DNA from 3 places in the Citroniella saccharovorans genome. Region 3 is predicted to be linked to each of the others. Evidence: riboswitches for the same ligand, from Rfam matches in the RefSeq annotation. Region 3 holds a riboswitch; each other region holds the start of a gene.
The links. A riboswitch is a leader RNA that binds a small molecule or an ion and turns the genes downstream of it on or off. The one in region 3 is predicted to bind cobalamin.
Positions count from the first base shown of each region.

Region 1: another riboswitch for cobalamin. It lies ahead of VLK81_RS03700 (YitT family protein); the one in region 3 lies ahead of VLK81_RS05085 (ABC transporter substrate-binding protein).
Region 2: another riboswitch for cobalamin. It lies ahead of VLK81_RS02915 (energy-coupling factor ABC transporter permease); the one in region 3 lies ahead of VLK81_RS05085 (ABC transporter substrate-binding protein).

Region 1 is NZ_JAYKOT010000003.1:248,905-252,183, forward strand. It holds gene VLK81_RS03685 (PTS sugar transporter subunit IIA) at 1-151, shown strand, start outside; gene VLK81_RS03690 (hypothetical protein) at 155-388, shown strand; gene VLK81_RS03695 (DUF3048 domain-containing protein) at 415-1,317, shown strand; adenosylcobalamin (AdoCbl) riboswitch at 1,513-1,653, shown strand; gene VLK81_RS03700 (YitT family protein) at 1,702-2,544, shown strand; gene VLK81_RS03705 (cupin domain-containing protein) at 2,654-2,986, opposite strand; gene VLK81_RS03710 (glycosyltransferase family 4 protein) at 3,220-3,279, shown strand, end outside.
Region 2 is NZ_JAYKOT010000003.1:80,488-83,766, reverse strand. It holds gene VLK81_RS02925 (energy-coupling factor transporter transmembrane component T) at 1-772, opposite strand, end outside; gene VLK81_RS02920 (energy-coupling factor ABC transporter substrate-binding protein) at 773-1,054, opposite strand; gene VLK81_RS02915 (energy-coupling factor ABC transporter permease) at 1,055-1,789, opposite strand; cobalamin riboswitch at 1,869-2,048, opposite strand; gene hemB (porphobilinogen synthase) at 2,090-3,052, opposite strand; gene cobA (uroporphyrinogen-III C-methyltransferase) at 3,059-3,279, opposite strand, start outside.
Region 3 is NZ_JAYKOT010000003.1:535,128-538,406, forward strand. It holds gene VLK81_RS05070 (L-threonylcarbamoyladenylate synthase) at 1-174, shown strand, start outside; gene rpiB (ribose 5-phosphate isomerase B) at 285-734, shown strand; gene upp (uracil phosphoribosyltransferase) at 737-1,366, shown strand; cobalamin riboswitch at 1,591-1,773, shown strand; gene VLK81_RS05085 (ABC transporter substrate-binding protein) at 1,838-2,809, shown strand; gene VLK81_RS05090 (FecCD family ABC transporter permease) at 2,811-3,279, shown strand, end outside.

The sequences.
Region 1 (3,279 bases), 290 kb from region 3:
ATTAAAAACAAATCTTAAATTACTTGAAGATAGGGGACTTAAAACAGTTACCCCTGTAACCATAGTTAATTTTCAGGATTATTCAATATCAGATATAAATTACAAGGCAGATTTTAAAACACCAGTATTACAATATGAAAAAATAGGCTAAAAAATGAATAAAAAATGGATACTTGCTTTAATTTTACTTTTTTCTATACCACTAATTGTTAGCTGCTCAAATAAGAATGCAAAGACAATAAGTCAGCTTAAGGAAGAAGAAAAATTAAAAGAGGAAGCAAAGCTAAAAGAAGAAGAAAAAAGAAGAAAGAAGAAAGAGAAAAAAGAGAAGAAGAGAGAAAGAAAGAAGAGGCCAGAAAAAAGGAAGAGGAAGAAAGAAAAAAATTAGCTGAAGAAGAAGCATATAAAAAGCTAATAAAAAATCCATTAACTGGACTACCTTTAGATAATCAAACCTATAAGGGAAGAATTATTTCTGTGATGATAGATAATCATCCAGATGCTAGATTTCAAGCTGGACTATCTGATGCTGGAATAATTTACGAAATGGAAGCAGAGGCAAACATTCCTAGAATAATTGCACTCTTTTATAATAGCAAGACTAGATTAATTGGCCCTATAAGATCTCTCAGACCATATTTTTTTGATTACATTAAAGAACATGACGGACTTTTAGTTAGGTATGGCGGCTCACCTAATGCTGACAATATAGTTTATAGTGAAGGCTATGAAGAAATAGATGGGATGACAACATCAAGTGAATATATTTGGAGAAGTAGTGAAACTGGGACAGTTGCACCACACAATGCTTTTACCAATCCAGATGCAATAGAAAAGGCAATAAAGACTTATGGCTATAAGGAAGAACTCGATAAAAATCCTGTATTTAAATTTTCTTTAAGAGAAAAGAAGAACGAAAAAGTTCAAGGTAAGACCTGTAATAAGATTACATTCAGCTACACATCTGGATTAAACACAAGTTATACTTATAGTGATTATGAAAAAGAATATAAAAAAATGTCTGATGGAAAAGATCATATAGATTTTCTAACTCAAAAGCCTCTTTCATTTAAAAATATTCTAGTTCAGAAGGTATATATGGGATTTGAATCTGATGGAGTCCATAGAACGATGGATAATGTAGGAGAAGGGGAAGGATACTATCTTACAAATGGGAAAATATATAATATAAGATGGAAAAAAGAAGATAAAAACTCCCCAACTAAATATTTTTTACAGGATGAAGAATTAGAACTTAACCCTGGAAAAACCGCCGTTCAAATTAACGATATAAGTAAAAATATAGAAATCGAATAAAAAATAGGAGTAATATATAAACATATATTACTCCTTTTTAAAATATAAAATAAAGCTTAAATTTAACTATTAAAAAAATATACTTAATATTTTTTGTGGGATAGGATAAAGTTATTTCTAATAAACTAAAAGTATTTTTTATATAGAAATTTTCATTGCAACTACAAAACACTTATGATATAATCTTTCTTAACAAAGTACTGGTTTTTTGGATAATAATGGAAGTTGAGTGCAAATCTCACGCGGTCCCGCCACTGTGAATATCAATTTTTGATTAAGCCAGATCTTTTTCCAGTATTTTAAGTTAAGTTCTACGGTAGATAGACTTTTCTTAGTTGATTTTTTGCAACTAAAAGTCTAAAGATTCTTAAGAAGGAGAGATCTATGAAAGATTTAAGTAAAAGACTTTTAGCAGTAATAATTGGGGAGCTGCTTTGCGCTTTAGCAATTACATTTTTTTTCATACCCCATAAGTTGTTAAGTGGTGGAATTGGCGGCATTGGAATAATGCTTCAATATCTACTTGATGTATCAAGTGGTATCTTTATATTTTTATTAAATATTCCACTTTTCATTGTTGGTTTTAAAAGACTATCAAAAAAGTTTATGATATTTACATTTATATCTGCTTTTCTACTTTCTTTTTATTTAACTATATTAAAAAGTTTAAACCTACCTTTTAAAATAGATGATATTATTTTATCGGCAATATTTGGAGGAGTCTTAAATGGAATAGGCATGGGGATTTTATTTAGATATGGAGCCAGCCAGGGAGGACTTGATATACTAGCCCTAATATTTAAAAGAGATTATAATTTAAATATTTCCGAAGGATTAATGCTAATGAATGGAATTATTATCTCTGTTGCTTCTTTTTTATTCGGCTTAGAAAGAGGGCTTTATACTGTTATTTCAATGTATGTAGCTTATCAAGTTGTAGATAAGGTTATAAATGGTTTTGACGAAAAGAAACAATTTATTATTATTTCAGACAAGGCTGAAGAAGTTGCAAATAAGATAATGGTTGATCCTCATAGGGGAGTTACCCTACTAGAAGCTAAGGGAGCCTATTCAAAAAAACAAAAGCAAGTTATCTACTGTGTTGCTTACAATAGACAAGTTGTAAGAATCAAGCAAGTTGTAGCAGAAATTGATCCAAATGCCTTTATTTCAATATCTAACATGGTTGAAGTTTCAGGTAAAGGCTTTATTAAAAGAGAAGTATAAATTTTTAAATAGAGAAAAATCAAACCCAGGAAGATTCCTGGGTTTTCTTTACTCTAAAACTATTACTTTTTAGTTTACAACTTAGTTTTTTTAAATAATTTTAAAACAATTAAAACACTACCGTTAAAATCATTTTAAAATCTTCTTCAGCATATAGTGAGTGAGGATGATTTGCGGGCATTATTATTGAATCATCTTTTGAAAGTAAATACTCTTTATTATCGATAGTAACTTTCGCCTTTCCTTCTAAAACACTTACTAGAGCATCGCCATTTGACTCATGGGTAGATATTTCCTCGCCTTTAGAAAATGAAAAAATAGTTATTGAAACGGCATCATTTTGAGCAAGAGTTTTACTTGCAATTTGTCCTTTTTCATTTGAGATTTCCTTTGAAAGATTAATTATTTCTGATTTTACTATGTTTTTTATTTTGTCTGACATATTATCCTCCGTTTTTATATCTTAATAATTTGTCTTTACAAATCAATTATAATATAATCAGATTAGAAAATCTATAAAATAATTAAAAAAATAAAGATAAATTTATATAAATTTAATATATTTAAAATAATGAAGAAAAGATAAATTATTTTTATAAAAAGCTTTATATATATTATTAAGAATTTTAAATTTGACTTTATTAAATTTAATTAAATATAAAAAATGGAGGAAAAATGAAGATATTAAATATTTTATCCCAGTTACCCATGAAGACTGGGTCAGGTGTATATTAT
Region 2 (3,279 bases), 450 kb from region 3:
CACTTCCATCAAATCCCCTAGCATCTAAGGCAACCATATTTCTTCTGGATGCATAAAGGGAATCTTTAAGTAAGGACTTTGCTATAAGGTAAAAGCTTCTCTTTTTAGCCCTATATCCTCCATCTCCCTCCCTTAAAGAAGCAGATATGCTTTTTTTCATAAATATATTATAGGTCTTAGTTATATAAGTTCTTATAACTAGCATCAGCTCTATTATCGTACTAGGAAGTTTTAACTTCTTAAGTCCATAAATAATACTATTTAGAGGGCTAGTTAAACTTAGACAAAGGGAAAGAAAATAAGAAGCCAAAATTACAAAATACATACTTCTAGCATTTCTAAAAGAAGCCTGGCTTGAGTAAAAATTTATTCCATTATCTAAATTTAATTCATAAGCTAGGGAAAGAACTGAAATACTAATAAAAAATAAAGGCAGTGAAATAATAGAAATTATTGATCTTATGCCTATCTTGTCCCTAATAATTAAAATATAAACAAAAAATATAAAGCATAAAATAGCTGAAAGTAAGTTTTTTGAAATTATCAATAAAATGACACTTAAAAAAGTAAATAGAATTTTAAAAGCTCCATCATAGCTTTTAAAGTTTGACCTCCTACTTATTGTTTCAAATGATAGAAGATGACTATGCTTATCTCTTCCTAAATTAAGTATAATAAAAAGGGCTAAGCTAATAAAAATAGCACTAGCCCAATTTAACTTATTCTTTAATAGTAAAAAGAGAGTCAAACTACTAATAAAGTTTTTTATCATTTACTTTTGAAACTTCTTTCTTGCTATGAAATAACCGAGTCCATATCCAACAACTCCTGCACCAAGTGCAGCTTGAAGAGCAAATAATAAAGATTCGGTTTCTCCTCCTGGTGGCACAAGTAAACTTTCAGCCCAAGGTTCATAGTTTGGATCAATTTCAGTAATAGCTTCTTCTGCTTGTCCATCTGCTCCACCAAACTCAGAATCTTTAATAGTTAAAAGTGGAACAACAGCTATTAATACGCAAAGAAGTAGTGGAAGTATAATTTTTTTCTTAGTCATTTAAGCCTCCAAATATCCAATAAGATTTAGTTCTTCTTTAGCTAAACTTTCTAGACTTGATAAAAGAACCATAGTTAATAAACCTTCGATTATTGCAAGTGGAACTTGAGTTACTGCAAAAATTCCAAAGAATTTTGTAAAACTTGCCATAACACCACCAACTTCTTGTGGGTGAGCAAAAGCAAGCTGAACGGCAGTTACTACATAAGTTGAAAGAGCTCCAAGTGCTGAAGCAATAAATATTCTAAAAGATTTAGGTGCTTTACCTTTTAGGACCTTAAATAAACCATAAGATACTAATGGTCCAACAATTCCCATAGAAAAAGTATTAGCTCCAAGAGTAGTTAATCCACCATGTGCAAGTAAAACCGCTTGGAAAAATAAAATAATAACTCCAATAACACTAGCTGCAAAAGGTCCAAAAAGTATTGCAACTAAGCCCATTCCAGTTGGGTGAGATGATGATCCTGTAACGGATGGGATTTTTAAAGCTGAAAGAGTAAAAGCAAAGGCTCCACTCATAGCTAAGATGATTAGAACTCTCTTGTCTTTTAATCTTATTGAAGAAAGCTTTTTAATACCAATAATTAAAAAAGGTAGACAAACGACACCCCAAAAAATTGCATGACCAACTGGTAAAAAACCTTCCATAATATGCATGCATGCATATGCAGGACTTATCGCAAGAAGTAGAAAAAGACCTACATAACCTGCGAGTGAAACAAGTTTTTTCATATATTCCTCCTATAAAAAATACCGAACGATGACTCGCACGGCTTAGTAGTATAATTATGTATTTCAATATAAACTCTAAGGCGTGAGATTTCATTATGCTTCGTGTTCTGACTTAAGACTCAAACACTCTTGTTCGCCTTCCCAATTTCTCAGTGGCATAATGAACAAAAGCTTGTCTATTACAGCAGCGGCCTCTGTGAGGGATTTTCACCCTACTTCCTTAGGATCAACCTAAAACACATAATGTTATACAACTTAAGTGTAACACTTCTTATTTTTTTGTCAAGGAATTATATTAAATTATTTTAACTTTTTTGCTATATCCTTTGCAAAATAAGTTATGATTAATTTAGCTCCTGCTCTCTTTATAGAGTAGTGCGCTTCAAGAATTGCATCTTCATTTAAAAGTCCTTTATCAACAGCATCTCTAAGCATTTGATATTCACCAGAAACAAAATATGCACAAATTGGAATATTAAAATTATCTTTAACCCTTCTTACAACATCCAGATAAGTTAAAGCCGGCTTTACAATAACAAGATCGCAACCTTCTAAAATATCAAACTCAGTTTCTCTTAGGGCTTCATCAGAATTTCTATAATCCATTTGGTAGGTCTTTCTATCTCCAAATGATGGAGCTGAATCGGCAGCATCCCTAAAAGGTCCATAAAAGCTTGAAGAATATTTTGCAGAATAAGACATAATAGGAATATTTACAAAACCTTCACCATCCAATGCATCCCTTATAGCCTTAACCCTTCCATCCATCATATCTGATGGTGCAATCATATCTGCACCAGCTCTTGCATGAGATAGGGCAATTTTAGAAAGAGAATCTAAAGTTTTGTCATTATTTACATATCCATCTTCATCTAATATTCCGCAGTGACCATGGGAGGTGTATTCGCACATACAAAGATCAGTTATAACATACATTTTTGGATGCTTTTCCTTAATCTTCCTTACCGCCTTTTGAATAATTCCGTTTTCATCGTAACTTGACTTTCCATAAGGATCTTTAGAGTTTGGAATTCCAAAAAGAATTATAGAATTTATTCCAAGATCTAAAAGATCTTTTATTTCAAGTAAAAGATTATCAATAGAGTATCTAAATTGACCAGTCATAGATGGAATTTCATCTTTTACCCCCTCACCTTCAACAACAAAAAGTGGATAGATAAGGTCGTTTTTACTAATACTTGTTTCTGAAACCATATCCCTAACAATTTTATTTCTTCTAAGTCTTCTAGTTCTATTAATCATTTAAAACTAATCCTTTCTAATAATATTTATAATATCTTCAATAGTTGATTTTTCTGACTCCCTATATGGATTAAAAAATCTTTTTTTAATTGCACTTGTAGTTATCTCCCCAATGGAAATAATCTTACCTTTTTTTAGTAAATCCTCTGCCCTTTCATAACTTTCGTAAAAATTATTAAAAGATGAAGAAGAGGTAAATACAAGATAAGGAGATTCTAGTTTCAATA
Region 3 (3,279 bases):
TTAGGAAGTATCAAAGATACAGAAGAAAATTCCAGAAAACTTTTCTCCTCTCTTAGAGACTTCGATAGGTACAATGTTGATATAATTTTAGCAGAGGGAATCAAAGAAGAGAATCTTGGATTTTCTATAATGAATAGGATGAAAAAATCAGCAGCAGGTAAAATTATCAAGTAAAAAAACTATAAAATCTAGCAAATAATTAAAATAATATTAAATATTAAAAAAGTCAGTAGAGAAAAATATGTTATAATAAATTGACTAGAAAAAATGATTGGGGGCTAAAAATGAAAGTTGTTATAGGATCAGATCATGGTGGATATGAATTAAAAAAAATCATAATTGACTATCTAAAGGCTAGGGAAATAGAAGTAGTAAATCTTGGAACAGATTCATCTGAGTCTGTAGACTACCCAGATTATGCAGAAAAATTAGCCAAAGAATATCTAAATGGCGGTTATGATTTTGGGATAGGAATTTGCGGAACTGGAATAGGAATATCTATTGCCTTAAACAAGTTTAATGGAATAAGGGCTGCACTTTTATCAGATGCTTTTTCCGCAAAAGCAACCAAAAGACACAACAACGCCAATTTTATTTGTTTTGGTGGTAGAACCATAGGACCAGAAGTCGCAAAAGACATAATAGATGCCTATATGGGAGCAAGCTTTGAAGGAGATAGGCACCAAAGAAGACTAGATAAAATAGAAAAAATAGAAGAAGAAAATAGGAGATAAAAATGTCAAAAGTTACAGTATTTGAACATCCACTTATAAAACACAAACTAACAATATTAAGAAAAATAGAAACAGGATCAAAAGACTTTAGAGAACTTGTAAATGAAATTTCAACAATGATGGCATTTGAAGTAACTAGAGACTTACCAGTTAGAGAAATAGAAATCGAAACTCCAATAGAAAAGACAACAGGATACGAAATAGCTGGCAAAAAACAAGCCCTTGTCCCAATCTTAAGAGCAGGACTAGGAATGGTAGATGGAATACTAGAAGTTCTACCAGCAGCAAAAGTTGGCCATATAGGACTATATAGGGATCCAGAAACCTTAAAGCCAGTTGAATATTATTGTAAACTTCCTGTAGATATAAGCGAAAGAGAAATCTACGTATTAGATCCAATGCTTGCAACAGGAGGATCATCTTCAGCTGCCATAACTTTCCTAAAAGAAAAAGGCTGCAAGTCGATAAAACTTGTAAATATAATAGCTGCACCAGAAGGCATAGAACTTGTTCAAAGAAACCACCCAGATGTAGATATATTTGTAGCAGGCCTAGATAAAAAACTCAATGAACATGGTTATATAATGCCAGGCCTTGGAGATGCTGGAGATAGGCTTTTTGGTACAAAATAATTCTTCAAAAACAATTTAATAAATTTTAAAATAAAGCCAAAAATCTTAACTAAAGATTTTTGGCTTTAATTTTTAAAACATTTCATATAACAACTAAAAAGTTTACTTTAAAAAATAAAATAAAAATCTTATTCATAAAAATAAAAATTGAACTAAATTAATACCAATGTCAAAATTGATTTTTTTAAAATTAAGTGCTAAAATATAATGCGAAAATAAAAAAATAGTAAATAAAAAACGTTGTGCTAATTATAGTATGCTTTTAAGCATTAGGGAATCAAGTGCAAATCTTGAACTAATCCGGTAACCGTGATTGCTGACAAATAATATGGCCACTATCTTTAAGGTGGGAAGGCGTTATGAGGATGAAGCTAAGTCGGGATACCTAATAGCGTTTTTTACCGGGATAGATAAATTTATGATGTCTTTCTCGGTTTTGAGAAGGATTTTTTATTTTTCAAGGAGGAAGACATGAAAAAAAGAATATTATCATTATTTTTAGCTTTTGCCCTTGCATTTTCTTTTACAGCTTGTGACAAAAACAATAATAATAATGAAACAAAACAAGAAACTGAAAACAAGACCGATGAAAATTGCAAATCTTTAGAAACTGAGAATACAGTATACCCTCTAAACATAAAGGATATGCTAGGAAATGAAATCTCATTTTCTCAAAAACCAGAAAAAATAGTTGTACTTAATCCTGATAGTGCAGAAATAGTAAATGAACTTAAAGGAGCAAAAGATATAGTTGCAATAGGTCAATATGTAGACTATCCAGAAGAAATACTAGAAAAGCCAAAACTTCAAACAGGAGACGAGTTAAACGCAGAAGAAATTATTAAACTAAATCCAGATGTAATCTTTGTTTCCGATATGGCTCAAACTGCCGAACAGTTTAAAACAATTAAAGATGCAGGTATAAGTGTAGTTACATTTAACGCCAAAGATCTAAATGGAGTATATGAAGAAATTGATCTTATCGGAAAAATATTAGACAAAAACAAAGAAGCTAAAGATTTAATTGGGTCTATGAAATACGTATTTGACGAAATAGCAAAAGATAAAGAAGCCAATAAAGGCAAGAGCATATATTTTGAAGTATCTCCTTTAGAATATGGACTATGGTCAGCTGGAAAAGGAACATTTATGCAAGAAGCAGCAGATATGTTAGGATTAAAAAATATATTTGACGATGTAGAAGGATGGAAAGAAATCTCTGAAGAAGAAGTTATCAAAAGAAATCCAGATTATATAATGACAATTACTATGTACTCAGGAAGTGGAGACAAACCTGAAGAAGAGATAATGAAAAGAACTGGCTGGGAAGAAATAAGTGCAGTTAAAAACAAAAAAATATTAAATTTACAAAACAATGAATTATCTAGACCTTCACCAAGATTAAAAGAAGGATTTAAACTTTTATCAGATTTTGTAAAGTAGAATGTTTACTAGTAAAAATCAATCCAAAATCTACATTCCTATATTGCTTTTACTATTTATAAGCATGATAATATGTATATCTATAGGAAGTGTAACACTCCCTTTTAAAGAAGTTGTCGAAATTTTAATAAAAGGATTTAAAAGAATATTTGAGGGGCATCCAGCCCCTCTTTCTGCTAATGAAACCATTATCTTAAAAATAAGACTACCTCGAATACTCTCAAGTTTCTTAGTTGGAGCATCGCTTGCAATAAGCGGAGCGTCTATGCAGGGGCTTTTAAGAAACCCCCTAGCAGATGGGTCAACCTTGGGAATAAGCTCAGGAGCTTCGCTCGGAGCTTATTTAGCAATTGCCTTTAATCTTAGCTTTCCAATAGGAATATTTAGACCAACAGTAGTATTTGCCATAATATTTGCATTAATATCTATAATTATAATCTTTACTCTAGCAAGACAAATAGATAGTGGAT